Regions from separate parts of the Pantoea sp. SGAir0180 genome, predicted to be linked through region 2. Evidence: predicted binding sites of a transcription regulator. Region 2 holds the regulator's gene; the other holds the start of a gene.
The links. The regulator CRP, encoded in region 2, controls carbon source genes, mostly activating them, when cyclic AMP is high. The targets are predictions, from matches to a motif close to ATGTGANNNNNNTCACAT.
Positions count from the first base shown of each region.

Region 1 (7,717 bases), 680 kb from region 2:
ATTGGTCTGGAACGCTATGCCGTTAATGACGTTGGTGATGTCTTCGATTTTTTTCGAACTCTCGTTAATTTTTGACATGGAAACGATGACCTGCTGGGACACGTGTTCGCCGCTCTCCGCATTCTTCACGGCTTCGCTGGCCAGACGGCAGGCTTCAAAGACATTGTCTGTATTCTGTTTCACGGTCGCGCCCAGCTGCTCCATACTGGCGGCCGTTTCGGTCAGGGCTGCGGCCTGCTGTTCCGTGCGCGAGGCCAGGTCAACGTTGCCGCTGGCAATTTCCTGCGAGGCGAAAGAGACCGCCTGGGTTGCCTGGCGGACGCGGGTAATAATGCCGGTCAGCGCGGTACGCATGCTTTCCATAGAGGTCATTAACTGCTGAATCTCGCTCTTTGAACCGGTGTTGACCGGCACCGGTTTGTCCAGAATTCCTGCGGCAATCTGGCTGCAGTGGGCTTTGGCGTGATCAAGCGGCGATAAAATATAGCGTCTGACAAAGACCAGTATGGCCACGATAATGGCAAGAAACAGCACACCAAATACGACTAACAACAGGATCCCAGAGGAAAAGTTGCTCTGGGCATCCGTATTGAGCTTCTTCGCAAAGGCTTCATGTTGTGCCAGCACCTTGTCCAGGACAATTTCATACTGGCGATCCAGGCGCACGACGTTTGCGATCTGGTTTTTAAAGCGCTGCTGGTCCCCGGCCTCGGCCGCTGCGATTAAAGGCTGAATGCCCTGATCGCGGTAGGCCAGGTAAGCCTGACGATAGCGTTCTGCTTCCGCTTCTTCTCCCGGAATACGTGGCGCGTTCAGATAAGCCTGGAAAGCGGCATCGGCTTTAGCGGCAACGCTTTTTACGCTGTCCAGTGAAGCGGCGCCCTGCGGGCCACCATTCTCCGTCTCTTTCATGTACTCCATCAGACGGACGCGTAAGGTACGACTGTGGTTGATGGGGTCAATCACCGACAGCACCACACGAATTTCTTTATTCACGGCATTAAGTGACGCGTTGCTGCGGGCCAGTAACCAGATGCTGACGGAAATACTGATAAGAAAAAGAATTAACAGAAAAGACAACACCAACAGTGATGATTTTTTTAACGACATAACACAGTCCTGAACAGGGGGGATTATGGACAGATATATCGGCATCCTGGGGCTAAATATTTAGCTGGAACGCACCGAAATAAGCACAGAATTAAGTGCATAAAACATAAGCGAAATAATGAACCAACTGATTCACTATTATCAGGTTGACGTTTCGCTTGCCGCTTCGGTTATTTCATGCTTTAACGCCGGCGGTATGGTTTTCAGGTCCAGTAATAGGTTGAGTCAACGAGGAAGTGCAAAGCAGGAAAATACGGTTGTCAGCATTTGTCTGAACAGTTCATTTATTATTTATTTTAAGGCATTGTAATTTAATGGTTAATTATAATCCTTGCAGTAGTAAATAAAAGTGACTATTGCCTGTGAGATAATATGGTTATTAACACGTAAAACATTATTAGCGTACTAGTCATTGATTTAATTGAAAAAAAACGGGGGCGACGTCTCAGGCGATTGGGTAAATCCTCTGAAAGGAGATTCTTTGCGCCGTTATGAATCCTCTTATCTGCGCTGTCGTCTACACTTATTACTTCTTTATAAGGAAGTTTCTACTCACCTGTATCGAGGTAATAATGCAAGTATGTCCTTATTTGTTTCTCTATGGTCGCTGTGAAGAGGCGATGGAATTCTATTTGCAGGCAACAGGTGGACAGCTGCTGCAAAAAATGACGTTTGGTGATATGCCGGAGCAGGGTGAACAGATTGGCGACCAGTCTGCACCCCCGTTGCCACCTGAAAAAATTATGCATGCGCATCTGCGTATCGGGCAGGGCGAACTGATGATGAGTGACGGCAATCCTGACCAGCCACCGGCGTCAGAGCACGCAGGCTATGCCGTCAGTCTGGCGACCACGGATGCAGAACAGGGTAAAGCCTGGTTTGAAAAGCTGTCGGCAGGCGGGAAAGTCACCACACCGTGGCAAAAAACTTTCTGGTCTGATGGCTTCGCCATGTTTATTGATAAATTCAATATTCCGTGGCGCATTAACGTTGTTAAATCAGACGAGTAATTTGTCGGTGATGCCGTTCAACGGCGTTGGATGGCGCATACAACAGCGGCCTTCCCAGGGGGAAGGCCGCCGTCAATTACCGTGCCTGTCTTGCAACAAACTGATCAGAAGTTATAGCCAGCCACCAGATAGTAACCCCAGCCCGTTGATTTAATTTCAGACGCGCTGTTGCCAAAACCTAACTCCTGACCGTTTCCCCACTGACCGCCGTTATGGAAGTAACGCGCCACAGCAGAGAAGTGCCAGTGCTCGTAGCCCAGTGACAGGATATGACTGGAGGCGATGGAATTACTGGTACGGATCGGCCCGGTCTTATCACGCAAGTCTGAGCCCCAGTCGAAGTTGGTAAAGCCTACATAGCCCAGGTTACCACCCCACAGTGTGGTGATTGGCACGAAATACTTCACCTTAAAGCGATAGCCGTCCCAGCTGTCTTCGTTCGCAGCACCGTAGTTTTCCCACTGGTACTTGGCATAGACGTTCAGTGACAGACCGATATCGCTGTGCGTATCGATGTCGGTGCCCAGGCCCATGTACCAGGTGTTCTGGCGGTTTGCGCTGTTACGGCCCATATCGTAGATATAGTTGTTGGCAAAATACCACTCTTTAAACGGACCGAAAGCCAGGCTGGTGCCGGTCAGTTTATCAATAGAGAAACGCGGTTCGATTTCCATGAACAGCGGTGAACCGTGGTCGAAAATACCGTTGGCGTTGTTGTTACCTACGCCAAAGAAGTTTGGCAGGTCAACGTAGCCGTAAAAATCAAACCAGTCTTTTTTGGCGAACGCTTCGTATTCCAGATAGACATCGTTATTGAACTGGGGCCCGAAGCGGGTGTGGTAACTGCCCACCACGTTGACGCTCTGATGCCACCAGTCGGAAAGGTACTGGGGATCGTTTTCTGCAGCCTGCACTGCACCGTTCAGGGAGCCTGCCAGCAGGGCACCTGCAACTAACGTTTTAAATTTCATTATATTTGACCACTGGTTTTCATACGCAAGACAATCGTTTGCGTGCTGTTTGGAAATCAATCCCAAAGGTTGGGCAGTAATGTACTCAGGCCGCCTGTTTTAGTTAGCGTAGCGTGCCTGTAACAGAGAGATAGAAAATAGCTTTTGATCACATTTGTCAAAATGTGTTGCATAACAATTCATCATAATTGTGATGATTGTCACAATATAGGGTTGTGGCGAACGGAACCAGGCAACCGTTTACGTTGTCGGGTTCCGAATCGATCGGCAGGAATCAGGGAAAGGTGACGCGCACCTGAAAACCGCAGCGCAGGCCTTGTGCGTCCCGACAGTTGGCAAGGGCAACGTCGATATGGTGTTTCTGGGCGACGCTGCGCACGATAGACAGACCTAAACCGCTGCCCTGCGCTTTAACGTCGGGTGAACGGGCAAAGCGATCGAATGCGCGTTCAAGAAAGGATTCCGGTACACCCGGACCGTTATCAACGATGTCGACAACGGTTTGTCCCGCCACACGATGCAGCAGCACATCGACCATGCTGCCTTCAGGCGTATGTAACATCGCGTTGCCAATCAGATTATCAAACAGGCTGCGAAGTTCGGAACGCCCGGCCTGCAGTCGATAGTGCGTGGTGCCGCTAAAGCCAATGTCGATACCGCGTTTATCCGCCACAACCATGAGCTGTTCAATACTCTCTTTCAGCACATCTTCCAGATCGATATTTTCGAGGTGCGCGATGACTGACTGATCTTCCCAGCGCGACATATTCAGCAGTTGAGTGACCAGATGGCGCGTGCGGGTCACACCTGATTCCAGTTGAGCGAACTGACGGCTGGCCTCGCCGGGTTGAATGTGCTGACGCAGATTTTCCAGTTGCAGCGTGACGGCGGTGACTGGCGTCCGCAGTTCATGAGCGGCATCTTCCATAAACTGACGTTGTGAAGACCAGGCGGCACGCAGTTTATCCAGTAAGGAGTTGTAGGCCTCAACCAGGGGCTGAATTTCGTCGGGCAGCCGTTCCGGCGATACGCTGTGGGGATGGTGCGCATCCTGGGCGGCGATTTCTCGCGAGGCAACGCGCAAATCCCGGGTGATCTTGCGCACGACCAGCCAGATGACCAGCAGCGACAGCGGCATCATCAAAATCAGCGGAATAATCGCCGACAGCGCCCGTCGCACCATCATCTCTTTCATGTAGCTCAGGTTCAGCATGACCTGAATGGTTTTAATCTCACTGCCTGGCTGACCGGAACGGGTGTAAATGCGCCATTCACAGTCGCGGCAGTCACCTATCTGCACGTCTTTGTAGCCATTTTCCGGCTGTAAGGGCGCATGCAGCTCTGGCCATGAGCTGGATCGTAACCGGCCCTGCGCATCCCACAGTTGAATGACAAAGGCACTTTTGATCTTATGCGCAGGCGCAATCACCGGCATCAACGGGGGGATTTCACGGTTAACGGACCACGCATCGGCCAGCTTGGCGAGCTGTTCGTCCTTAATGACGCCAACCATTTCGCCGTAGCAGTTAAAAAAATACCAGGCGACACCGCCAATCATCAGTAAATGAATCAACAGCAGGGTACTGAGTAATTTATTTCGTAATGAACGCATAAAGATTTTCATATTGCCGGTACTCGCCAGCCCAGCCCACGCACGTTGCGAATCACATCATTATCCAGCTTGCGCCGCATCCCGTGGATAAGAACGTCCACGGCATTGCTGCTGACTTCTTCGCCCCAGCCGTAGATACGGTTTTCCAGCTGTTCACGTGACAGAATGGCACCGGGCCGCTCGAGCAGAGCATAAAGCAGGGCATATTCCCGGGCGGTGAGCTGTTCACGCTGCCCTTTGTACAGGACTTCGCGGGTCAACATATCCAGTTGAACATCGCCGCTGCCCAGCACCGAATCGGCAGAACCATGGTGGCGTCGGGTGATCGCGCGCATACGGGCCATGACTTCCTGCAGATCAAAGGGTTTGAGCAAATAGTCATCTGCCCCGTAATCCAGGCCCTGTACCCGCTGAGCGACTGTGTCGCGTGCGGTCAGAATTAATACCGGTGTGGCATCACCGCGCCCACGTGCGCGTCTGAGCACCTGCAACCCGTCGTCGCGAGGCAGACCGAGGTCAAGCAGCACGCAACTGTAACCGCCTTCGCTCCAGGCATTGTGCGCATACACGCCATCGCGTACCCAGTCGACAGACCAGCCCGCGGCTTCCAGCGCCTGCTGTAAATTGGCACCGATCATTTCATCATCTTCAACCAGCAACACGCGCATGGATGACGTCCCCCAGAAAAATGACCCCAGTGTAGCGCTGGATTATTAGCGCAGAATTATTGCTGTTACCAGCCTCAGCACTCTTACCGCTCCGGCCGGGAAGGCGACAAAACCTGGCGTCGGTGCAGGCATGGAGCGCTTTGCTAATTCTGCGCTAATTTTCCGCTAATTAAGGGATAAATTTAGCGCGCTAAAGTGTGTTCCTGCACATCTGCTTTAACCAGGAGAACACCATGAATCAGCGCGAGTTTATTCGTAGTTTGCTGGAATGGATAGAAAGCAATTTAGGACACGATCTGCATCTGGACGAAGTCGCCCGCCGGGCGGGCTATTCCCGTTGGCACTTACAGCGTTTGTTTCGCCAGCACACCGGTTTCTCACTTGCCGAGTACATCCGCCAGCGCCGCCTGACCGAATCGGCCCTGACGCTGCTCAACAGCAATGAAGCGATCCTGCAGGTGGCGATGAACTACGGCTTTGATACGCAACAGGCCTACACGCGCACCTTTAAAAACTATTTTATGATGACGCCCGGCCAGTTACGACGCCAGCGCCGTGTTGAACCGGATCGCTTGTTGTTTCCTCTCGCCATGGCCAGTTAGTCTCTGTATGGACATTGCCATCCTGATCGCTTGTGGCAATGTCCATACATCGCCCGTGCGATGTTCTGCCTCCTTTCCGCCGTGATGTTGTCAGCTTTCCTGACGTTCCTTTATGCTTAACGCCTGATACATGGCGCGCCTGCCATGTTGCACCCGGCGGCAGCGTGCCGCGATGTCCGCAGGAAGCCCATGAATAACAGCGATAACCTCATCGCCATGATGGTGTTTGCACGCGTGGTTGAACTAAAAAGCTTCACAGAAGCCGCGCGCGTACTCGGCGTGTCAAAATCCCACATCAGTCGGGAGATCGCCGGACTGGAACAACGGTTGGGGATCCGTTTACTGCAGCGCACCACCCGCAGGATGACCCTGACCGAATTAGGCCAGGCTTACTATCCCTACTGCGTGCGCATGCTGGATGAAATGCAGCGGGCAGAGGCGTTTGTTCAGGAGACGCATCAACATCCCGTTGGACATGTGCGCCTGCAGGCTCCCGTTACCTTCGGCTGTCAGTGCATCGTTCCCATCCTCAATCGCTTTCTGCGCGGTCATCTGCACATCAACGTCGACCTCAGCCTGACGGATAACAACGACGAGACGATGGGCGAAGGCGTGGATGTCGCGGTTATCATCCGCGCTCATGCGCCACGTCAGGGCAATTTCCGGGTACTGAACGATATCCACTGGGGGCTGTATGCCGCCCCGGCTTATCTGGCGCAGCATCCTGCTATCTCGCATCCTCGCCTGTTACCGCGCCATGATTTATTGATGTTCCACGGTCCGGCACATACGGCTGCGCTGCCTTTTCGCCGTGATAAACAGCGCCTGGCGGTGGATGTCCGCAGCCGCTTTCGCGCTAACAACAGCATGGCTTTGCTGAATGCCGCGCTGGCAGGCACGGGTATTGCCTATTTGCCTTCGTACATGGTGCAGGAAGCCTTGGCGCAGGGCACGATTGTGCAGGTGCTGTCAGAGTGGCAGATGGATCGCTTGCAGAGTTACCTGCTGGTGCATCAGGACAGTCTGGCGGTTTCCGCGGTCAATCTGCTCTGTGATGTGCTTATCAGCCAGCTCAGTGGTCGCTGATTGTTGCAATACAGCAACAAACTATGCCAGCAGACAAATATCCCGCCCTCACTGTTGTTGTCTCGTGACCATTGGTAGCCTGAATCCCTGAACATAAGGGGGATATCGCATGGCAACCGCGTCGGAAGCACCTGACTCTGAACACTGGCAACGCAACTTGTGGGTTTGCGTATTCGGCTCCTTTACCACACTGGTAGCGATGACGCTTCTGCTGCCGTTTTTGCCGTTGTATGTGCAACAGCTTGGCGTCAACACGCCCGCTGCAATTGCGCGCTGGTCGGGCATCGCCTATGGTGCCACCTTCTTCAGTGCGGCCTTAACCGCGCCGCTGTGGGGGAAACTGGCCGATCGCTACGGACGTAAGCTGATGCTCATCCGCGCCAGTCTGGGTATGGCAGTAGCCATGGCGCTGACGGGCATGGCGACGGCGGCCTGGCAACTGGTGGCGCTGCGTTTACTGGCGGGATTACTGGGCGGTTATGCCTCCGGTTCGACCATTTTGATTGCGGCACAAACGCCCAAAGCGCACACCGGATGGGCTCTGGGTGTGCTGGCATCCGGCATGATGGCCGGTAACATTGTTGGTCCGCTGCTGGGTGGCGTCCTGCCGCCGCTGATAGGGATCAGAGCGACCTTCTGGCTGATGGGGGCGATCATC
Region 1 covers NZ_CP028071.1:3,442,223-3,449,939, reverse strand. Annotated here, with positions in the region: gene C1N58_RS16230 (methyl-accepting chemotaxis protein) at 1-1,110, opposite strand, end outside; gene yjdN (VOC family metalloprotein YjdN) at 1,683-2,120, shown strand; gene C1N58_RS16220 (nucleoside-specific channel-forming protein Tsx) at 2,225-3,091, opposite strand; gene C1N58_RS16215 (sensor histidine kinase) at 3,366-4,715, opposite strand; gene C1N58_RS16210 (response regulator) at 4,712-5,371, opposite strand; gene C1N58_RS16205 (helix-turn-helix domain-containing protein) at 5,605-5,973, shown strand; gene C1N58_RS16200 (LysR family transcriptional regulator) at 6,163-7,059, shown strand; gene C1N58_RS16195 (MFS transporter) at 7,169-7,717, shown strand, end outside.
Region 1: the regulator CRP is predicted to act here: its motif matches at 3,280-3,297, upstream of C1N58_RS16220 (nucleoside-specific channel-forming protein Tsx).

Region 2 (7,717 bases):
TGCTGGTGGCTGGTACGGATGTGATGCGTTTTGCCCCTTCACTGATTATTGAACCCGCCGATATTGAAGAAGGCATGGCGCGCTTTGCCAAAGCGGTCGGGAAAGTCCTGGCTGCCTGAGTTATTTTCGACCCATACTGCGAATCAGCCAGCGACCATGATGCGGTCGCTGGTTCCACGCCAGCGATGAGATCGTGTGCATCACCTTAAGATGATCCAGAATGCGCCTGATGTGCTGCTCCAGTACTGTGACCGGTCCCTCGTTGATATCTTCAATTCCCTGTAACAGATCGGTTTGCGAACTTTCGCCGTCATATTCAAGCCGCTGCTGGCAACGCTGCAGCGCAATTTCACACCATTGCAGATAGTGCTCCGCCAGCGTAGGCGGCAGCATGGTATGTTCGCGTGCCAGAATCGTCATGGCGTTGATGTGCTCAACGATAAACTGGCTGTGCGTGACCCATAAACGCATATCCTGTAAATAGCGTGCGTTAAACCCCGGCTCCTGCATCGCCTGATTTAGTGAGTTAAAGACTGCATTGTGGGCCTGATTAACGTTAACGCGCTGATAGGCGAGTACCTCGGGAGACTGTTCCGGACCAAGCAACATGCGTAACGCGTCCTGGAAAGCCTCAAGCACATCATGTGCGTTCTGTCGTAGCAGGGCACTTTGCCATTGCGGCCAAAGCCATAACGTTCCGCCAAACGCAATCAGGCAGCCCATCAGGGTATCCAGCAGGCGCGGCAGTAAGAATTGTGCGCCGTTAAGTGACAGAAGTTGCAGGGTATATACCGCGGTGACCGTGAACCCCACCATCGACCAGCCGTAAAACTGGCGGGTAAAGCGATAGCTGATAAAGGTAATCACCAGCATGATGCTCAACACCAGCGGTTCAGGGACATCCAGCCGCAGCGAGGCTGCCGCAATCACCAGCCCGGCAAAGGTGCCCAGCGCACGGTGCTGAATACGCACCCGTGTGGCGCTGTAGTTACTCTGGCTGACAAACATAATGGTCATCAGAATCCAGTAGGGTTTGGGAATCGAAAAGAACAGCGCCAGCCCGCTACCCAGCATCAGCATCACAGAAAAACGTCCGGCCGTGCGCAGGGCAGAAGAGCGCAGCGAGAGATAGCTTCTGAGTGCGGGCAGAAGCGGTAAACGGCGCTGGCGATCCGCCATCAAATCACGCTGATAAAGGGGCTTTTGTGTACGCAGTACCCGTGCGATGCGGCTGAAGTGATAAAGGCAAAAATTTCCTACCGGATTGTCCGGGTGCTGACGGGCGATTTTTTCCAGTGCCCCCAGCTGCTTGTCCATATCAAAGCGACTGGACAGTTGGTGGTACAGGATGTTGTCTGCCAGCTCACGTAAACGGGCGGAAATGGTTTTCGCATTCCAGCGAATCACGGCCTCAGCATGGCTTTGTTCTACCAGTTTTTGCACTTCTTCTGGCTGATGCAGGCTGACAGAAATGTGTTCCTGTAAATCCAGTGCGACCTGAAAAGCGCGGGTCAGTCGCTTATGACTGTGATCGCGGCTGGCGGACAGCATATGCATCTGCTGATAACAGGTGTTGATGAGGTCGATTGCTTTTTGTTGCCGCGCCAGCAACGGTGGTAGCGCCTTCTCCGGATCGGTAAGTTGCGTCAACAAGGTGTACTTGGCGTCACAATAGTTCGCCAGTTCGCGGTAAATCAGACTCAGGCTTTCACGCATTGGCTGCTCTTTCCACAGCCAAAACCAGAACCAGTTAAACAGGCCATACCACAGCGTACCGCCGATGTAGAGCAGGGGCGGTACGTAAATGGGCATGCGGCCAATCAGGCTGGTGGTAAATATCGCTGCGATCAGTGTGGCAGGGAGTAACCGTGCGTGCAGTGGGCTGATTTCACCTGTCACGCCCAGCAGCAAAGGCAGAGCGAAAAGAATAAGCGGTAAGGGCACGTCTTTAAACAGAAGCCACTGCATCAGTAAGCTACCCAGGGCAAACAGGCTGCCGCCGACAATCAGGCGTTTAAAGAAGCGTTTGTGGGGTGTATCCAGACCGGCAATATTGCAGCAGGCAGGCACCAATGAGAACAGCAATCCTTTTTGCAGATCGCCAAACAGCCAGCCGAGCGCGACGGGGAGACACAACACCAGTGTCTGGCGCAGGGCATAGTTAACTTCAGGGTGATAAATTATTCTTCGCCACATCGGCTCAACGCAAATAATTCACGGCATAACGTTGCCATTATGCCGTGAAGAATAAAGCTTAGCGCGTGCCGTAAACAACAATTGTTTTGCCGTGTGCGGAGATCAGATTCTGGTCTTCCAGCATCTTCAAAATACGTCCCACGGTTTCACGTGAACATCCCACGATTTGGCCAATTTCCTGACGCGTAATTTTAATTTGCATGCCGTCAGGATGCGTCATGGCATCCGGCTGTTTCGCCAGGTTGAGCAACGTCTGCGCAATGCGACCGGTGACATCAAGGAACGCGAGGTTGCCCACTTTTTCCGATGTGACCTGCAGACGGCGCGCCATTTGCGAGGAGAGGCGCATGAGGATGTCCGGATTCACCTGAATCAGCTGACGGAATTTTTTGTAGGAAATCTCTGCCACTTCGCACGCGGTTTTCGCACGTACCCAGGCGCTGCGCTCCTGACCTTCTTCGAACAGGCCAAGCTCACCAATAAAGTCGCCCTGATTCAGATAGGACAGAATCATCTCCTTGCCTTCTTCATCCTTAATCAGTACCGCAACGGAACCTTTAACGATGTAGTAAAGCGTTTCCGCCTTTTCACCTTGATGAATGAGCGTACTTTTGGATGGATACTTGTGAATATGGCAATGGGACAGGAACCATTCAAGTGTAGGGTCTGTTTGCGGTTTGCCGAGAACCATTCGCTATTATCCTCTGTTGTAATCGTGCCCAAAATACAGGGCTCTGTTTCCCTGCCAGGCGATGTAAGCGTTAAGCGTCTTTCCATTCAGGAAATTATTCGGGCTGCATTCGGCGCAGTGCGCATCATTCTTCCCGGCTTCGTCTTCGGATGACGAAAAATATTTTCAGCTCTGTTTGTAGCACAGCTTACGTCGACTGTCTTGTGTTGTCTCGCTTCAGCAAGATGGCGTTTTCTCTGGATTGCTGTTTCCCAGGCAAAAGCGTACGCTGAGCCAAAACAGGGTATTCTGAGGTCAAAATTATGCAGGCACGCGTCAAATGGGTTGAAGGGTTAACATTCCTGGGGGAATCATCGTCCGGCCATCAGGTACTGATGGATGGCAATTCTGGCGATAAAGCGCCGAGCCCTATGGAGATGGTGCTGATGGCGGCAGGGGGATGCAGCGCCATTGACGTTGTGTCAATTTTGCAAAAAGGCCGCAACGATGTGGTTGATTGCGAAGTGAAACTATCGTCTGAACGTCGGGAAGAAGCCCCCCGCATCTTTACCCATATCAATCTGCATTTTATCGTCAGCGGCAACGCACTTTCGGATAAAGCCGTGGCACGCGCTGTCGATCTGTCAGCGGAAAAATATTGCTCTGTCGCCATCATGTTAGGCAAAGGCGTCAACATTACCCACAGCTACGAAGTGATCGCGCTATAATCTCACAGAGGCCAGGCTGGCCTCTGTGGTTATTCAATCCGTTTCCCTTCCATGAGCCGTTTTACTAACGGCGCCATAATTAACTCCATCGCCAGTCCCATTTTGCCGCCGGGTACCACCAGCGTGTTGATATTGGAAATAAACGATCCCTGCAGCATGGCCAGCAGATAGGGAAAATCAATGTCTTCCAGCCCCTGAAAGTGGATAACCACAAAGCTTTCATCCAGCGAAGGGATGGTGCGCGCGGCAAAGGGATTAGAGGTATCCACCGTGGGGACGCGCTGAAAGTTAATATGGGTTCGTGAAAACTGCGGCGTAATGAAATTGATGTAATCTTCCATGGAACGCACTACCGAATCCATCACCGCTTCGCGTGAATGGCCACGCTCGCTGGTATCGCGCACCAGTTTCTGAATCCACTCCAGGTTGACGATGGGCACGACGCCGACCAGCAAATCGACTTTTTCCGCCACATTGTGTTGTGCAGTCACCACGCCGCCGTGCAAGCCTTCATAAAACAGCACATCCATATCCGGAGGTAACGGTTGCCAGGGCGTGAAGGTGCCGGGAACCTGGTTCCAGGGAACGGCTTCATCATAGGTGTGCAGATACTTACGCGACTGGCCCTTACCGTGTTCGCCGTATTCGATGAACGTTTGCTCCAGCAGGCCAAAATCATTCGCCTCCGGGCCAAAGTAGCTGATATGTCGCCCCAGATCGCGCGCTTTTCGGATAGCCATGTCCATTTCGGGTCGGGTAAAGCGGTGAAAACTGTCCCCTTCCAGTTCGGCAGCGTGCAAACCGAGTTGCTGAAAAATTTTACGGAACGCCAGGCTGGTGGTGGTGGTTCCCGCACCGCTGGAGCCCGTTACCGCGATAATCGGATGGCGTGCAGACATAGTTGAAGTCCCTGTGACGTCGGGCGATGAGCATTGTTAGCACGATTTTCCGTTCGTTGCATCAGCCACGAAACTCGCTTTTGCGCATGATGTTGACCGACTCGTGCAGTTCCGACCATACCAGAACGACCTCGCCGTGCTCCAGCTGACGACGCACATCGGCGACTTTTTCCGTCAGGCTGAGCTCCTGCTCGCCGTAATCCGTGCCTTCACGCAAAACAAACGCTTCGATAAGATTTTCAAGGGTTTCGGGAGAAACCTGTTCCCAGGGAATAATCACAGAGTCAGTTATCCAGATAAGAGGAAATCCACTGTGGCACGCGCTGCTCCAGCCACAACCGAGGCTGACGCAGGGTGCCACTGACGAAACCAACATGCCCACCCTGCTGTGTCAGCTGATAGGTAATAGTGGCAGATAATTGCGCAGGCTGCGGGATCACCTCATCGCTCATGAACGGGTCATCTTTTGCATGGATGATGAGCAGCGGTTTTGTCACGAACTTAAGGCGCGGCATAGCGCTGGCGCGACGGTAATAATCCGTGGCGTCGGCAAAACCATGCGCCCGGGCCGTGATCGCGTCGTCAAAGTCTCGCAGACGGCGCAGGGCGTTAAGCTGAATGAGGTTCACCGGCAACGTGTCGGGCCAGGCCCGCAGTTTACGCTGGGCATTCTTTTTTAACTGGCTTAACAGGTAACGCTGATAAACCTGTGAAAAGCCGCGCTCAAGTCGGGCGCTGCAGGGTTCCAGCATCAGGGGCGCAGACACAATCACGCCCGCGTCAATCAGGGCTTCATCACCTTGCTGGCCTAACAGGCAACCGAGCATATTCCCGCCCAGCGAGAAGCCGACAGCAGTTGTGGGCACCCGGCCCCAGCGCGTCGTCAGCCAGTGCAGGAAAAAACGCGCATCCTCGGTTTCACCGGAGTGGTATATCCGGTTCAGACGGTTCGGCTCACCGCTGCAGCCGCGAAAATGCATTACTACCGCCAGCCAGCCACGCTGTTTGCACTGCAGCATCAGGCCATGAATATAGGGACTGTGGAAACTTCCTTCCAGGCCATGAAACAGCACCACGCGCGGTTTATGCCGGGCAAACTGAGGATCTTCACTCCAGGCCAAATCAACAAAGTCACCGTCAGGTAAATCCAGCCGCTGCCAGTGTGGCGTTAACCTTTTCGTCCGCCGTATCAGCCGCGGCAGAATGGTTTGCAGGTGCGGGTTGCCCAGACCGGGCAGGGGAATGAACGCCGCGTCGTCAGGGCCCGAAAATTTCATGTTGTAAAGGCTTGTCTGTTCCATATCACACTGTTAGCTTCGATAAGTTTTCACTAAGGGAGGAGAACCCGGGTTAATGGAACTCAGTCTGTTTTTATCATTATTAGGCTTTCTTTGGGTCGCGGCGATTACACCCGGACCTAATAATATGTTACTCACCGCCTCGGGGGCCAATTTTGGTTTTTTGCGCACCCTCCCGTTGATGATCGGCATTATGATCGGCATGCAGCTAATGCTGCTGCTGGTAGCGTTTGGCGTGGGTGGATTGATACTGCTTTATCCCTCCCTGCATCTCATCCTGAAAATTGCCGGTAGCCTTTACCTGCTGTGGCTGGCCTGGAAGATTGCCACCGCAGCCTATGAGAAGCTGGAAACCGATGCGGCACCTGTCGCACCTATGCCGTTCTGGCAGGGAGGCTTATTACAACTGATCAACCCCAAAGCCTGGCTCATGGCGCTGGGTGCCGTCGCCAGTTTTAGTCTGGCCGGTGCGGGCTATCGCCATTCTGTCCTGTTAATCAGTCTTGGCATGGTTATGGTCAATCTGGTTGCAGGCGTTATCTGGATGGGCTTTGGCGCGATGATCGGCCGTATTTTACGTAGTCCCCGCGCCTGGAAACGCTTTAACCTGAGCATGGGGCTGTTAACGGCGGCCTGCGTATTGCTGATCTGGCACTGAGCTTAGCTGGATGCGCGCTCCAGGCGCGTCCAGGGCAACACTTCGCGAACAACCGGCGCGTGCGGCTGGCGAATTTTTTTCAGCAACAGCTGCACGCTGCGCGCGCCCAGTTGATACATGGGCTGTTCAATGGTGGTTAACGGTGGATTCAGGCTGCTGGTAAAGGGAATGCCGTCAAACCCCACGACGGCAAGGTCTTCCGGGACACGCAGGCCCGCCTCCAGCGCTGCATGCACCACGCCAACCGCCAGCACATCAGACACGGCAAATACCGCATCCGGCGGCTCCGCTAAACGCAACAATTCCTGCAATGCCCGACTGCCTTCTTCGCAGGTAATGCCTTCGGTATAGACGACATTCGTCCAGTCTGACCCCGATTGCGCAACGCCTTCTCGATAGCCTTGTTCGCGATATTGAGAATAGAGATAACGCATATCGCCATTCACCAGTGCAATGCGCTTACGGCCCCGGCCGGCCAGATAATGGACGGTATCACGTGCGGCGTCCAGATGATCGATGGAGACGGACGAGGCCGCAATCTCGGGATCAAACTCACAACACTGAATCCAGGGCGCATCACCGATAATATCGATCAGGCTTTGCAGCCCGGCGGCGGCATCCATCGTAATCACGCCGTCCACCACCTTGCCGGTCAGTAAGGTCAGGTAGGCCGACTCACGTTTAAACTGTGAGGCCGAATTGCACAGCAGAATATGGTAGCCGTGCATTTCTGCTTCAGCTTCGATGCCCTGAACAACTCGGGAGCAAAAAGGGTTCGTGATATCGGAGATCAGGACCAGCAGCATATGACTCTGCGAGGTTCGCAACTGACGCGCCAGCAGGTTTGGCTGATAGCCGCTTGTGGCAATGGCATCCAGCACTTTCTGTCGCGTATCTGCTTTTACCCCAGGATGCGCGTTAAGCACGCGGGATACCGTGGCTTTAGACACGCCAGCTAACAGGGCAACTTTGTCGATCGACATCGAACTCGCAAGCCTCACCGGGGAGCAAATAATAGCGCATATCAATAGCACAACCAGGATGTGAGCGCCTGACAAATTTATGGCTTTTTGTCTGAAATTTAATTTGCGTATAACGGCAATCTATTGCAGATGATGATCTAAGAATTTCTTTCTATTAGGGATAACTTTTAATTCCTTTATGAAATTACTTCTGCCAGCAACACTGCCCACATCATAAAAATGATGGGGAAAAATCATGCAAAAAGGGCGACTCACGATTCTGGCGGCGGTCCTGTCAGTGCTGGC
Region 2 covers NZ_CP028071.1:4,123,462-4,131,178, forward strand. Annotated here, with positions in the region: gene C1N58_RS19265 (bifunctional acetylornithine/succinyldiaminopimelate transaminase) at 1-119, shown strand, start outside; gene C1N58_RS19270 (YccS/YhfK family putative transporter) at 121-2,196, opposite strand; gene crp (cAMP-activated global transcriptional regulator CRP) at 2,255-2,887, opposite strand; gene C1N58_RS19280 (OsmC family protein) at 3,190-3,594, shown strand; gene C1N58_RS19285 (phosphoribulokinase) at 3,624-4,493, opposite strand; gene C1N58_RS19290 (YheU family protein) at 4,555-4,773, opposite strand; gene C1N58_RS19295 (hydrolase) at 4,778-5,794, opposite strand; gene C1N58_RS19300 (LysE family translocator) at 5,847-6,449, shown strand; gene C1N58_RS19305 (LacI family DNA-binding transcriptional regulator) at 6,452-7,432, opposite strand; gene tauA (taurine ABC transporter substrate-binding protein) at 7,668-7,717, shown strand, end outside.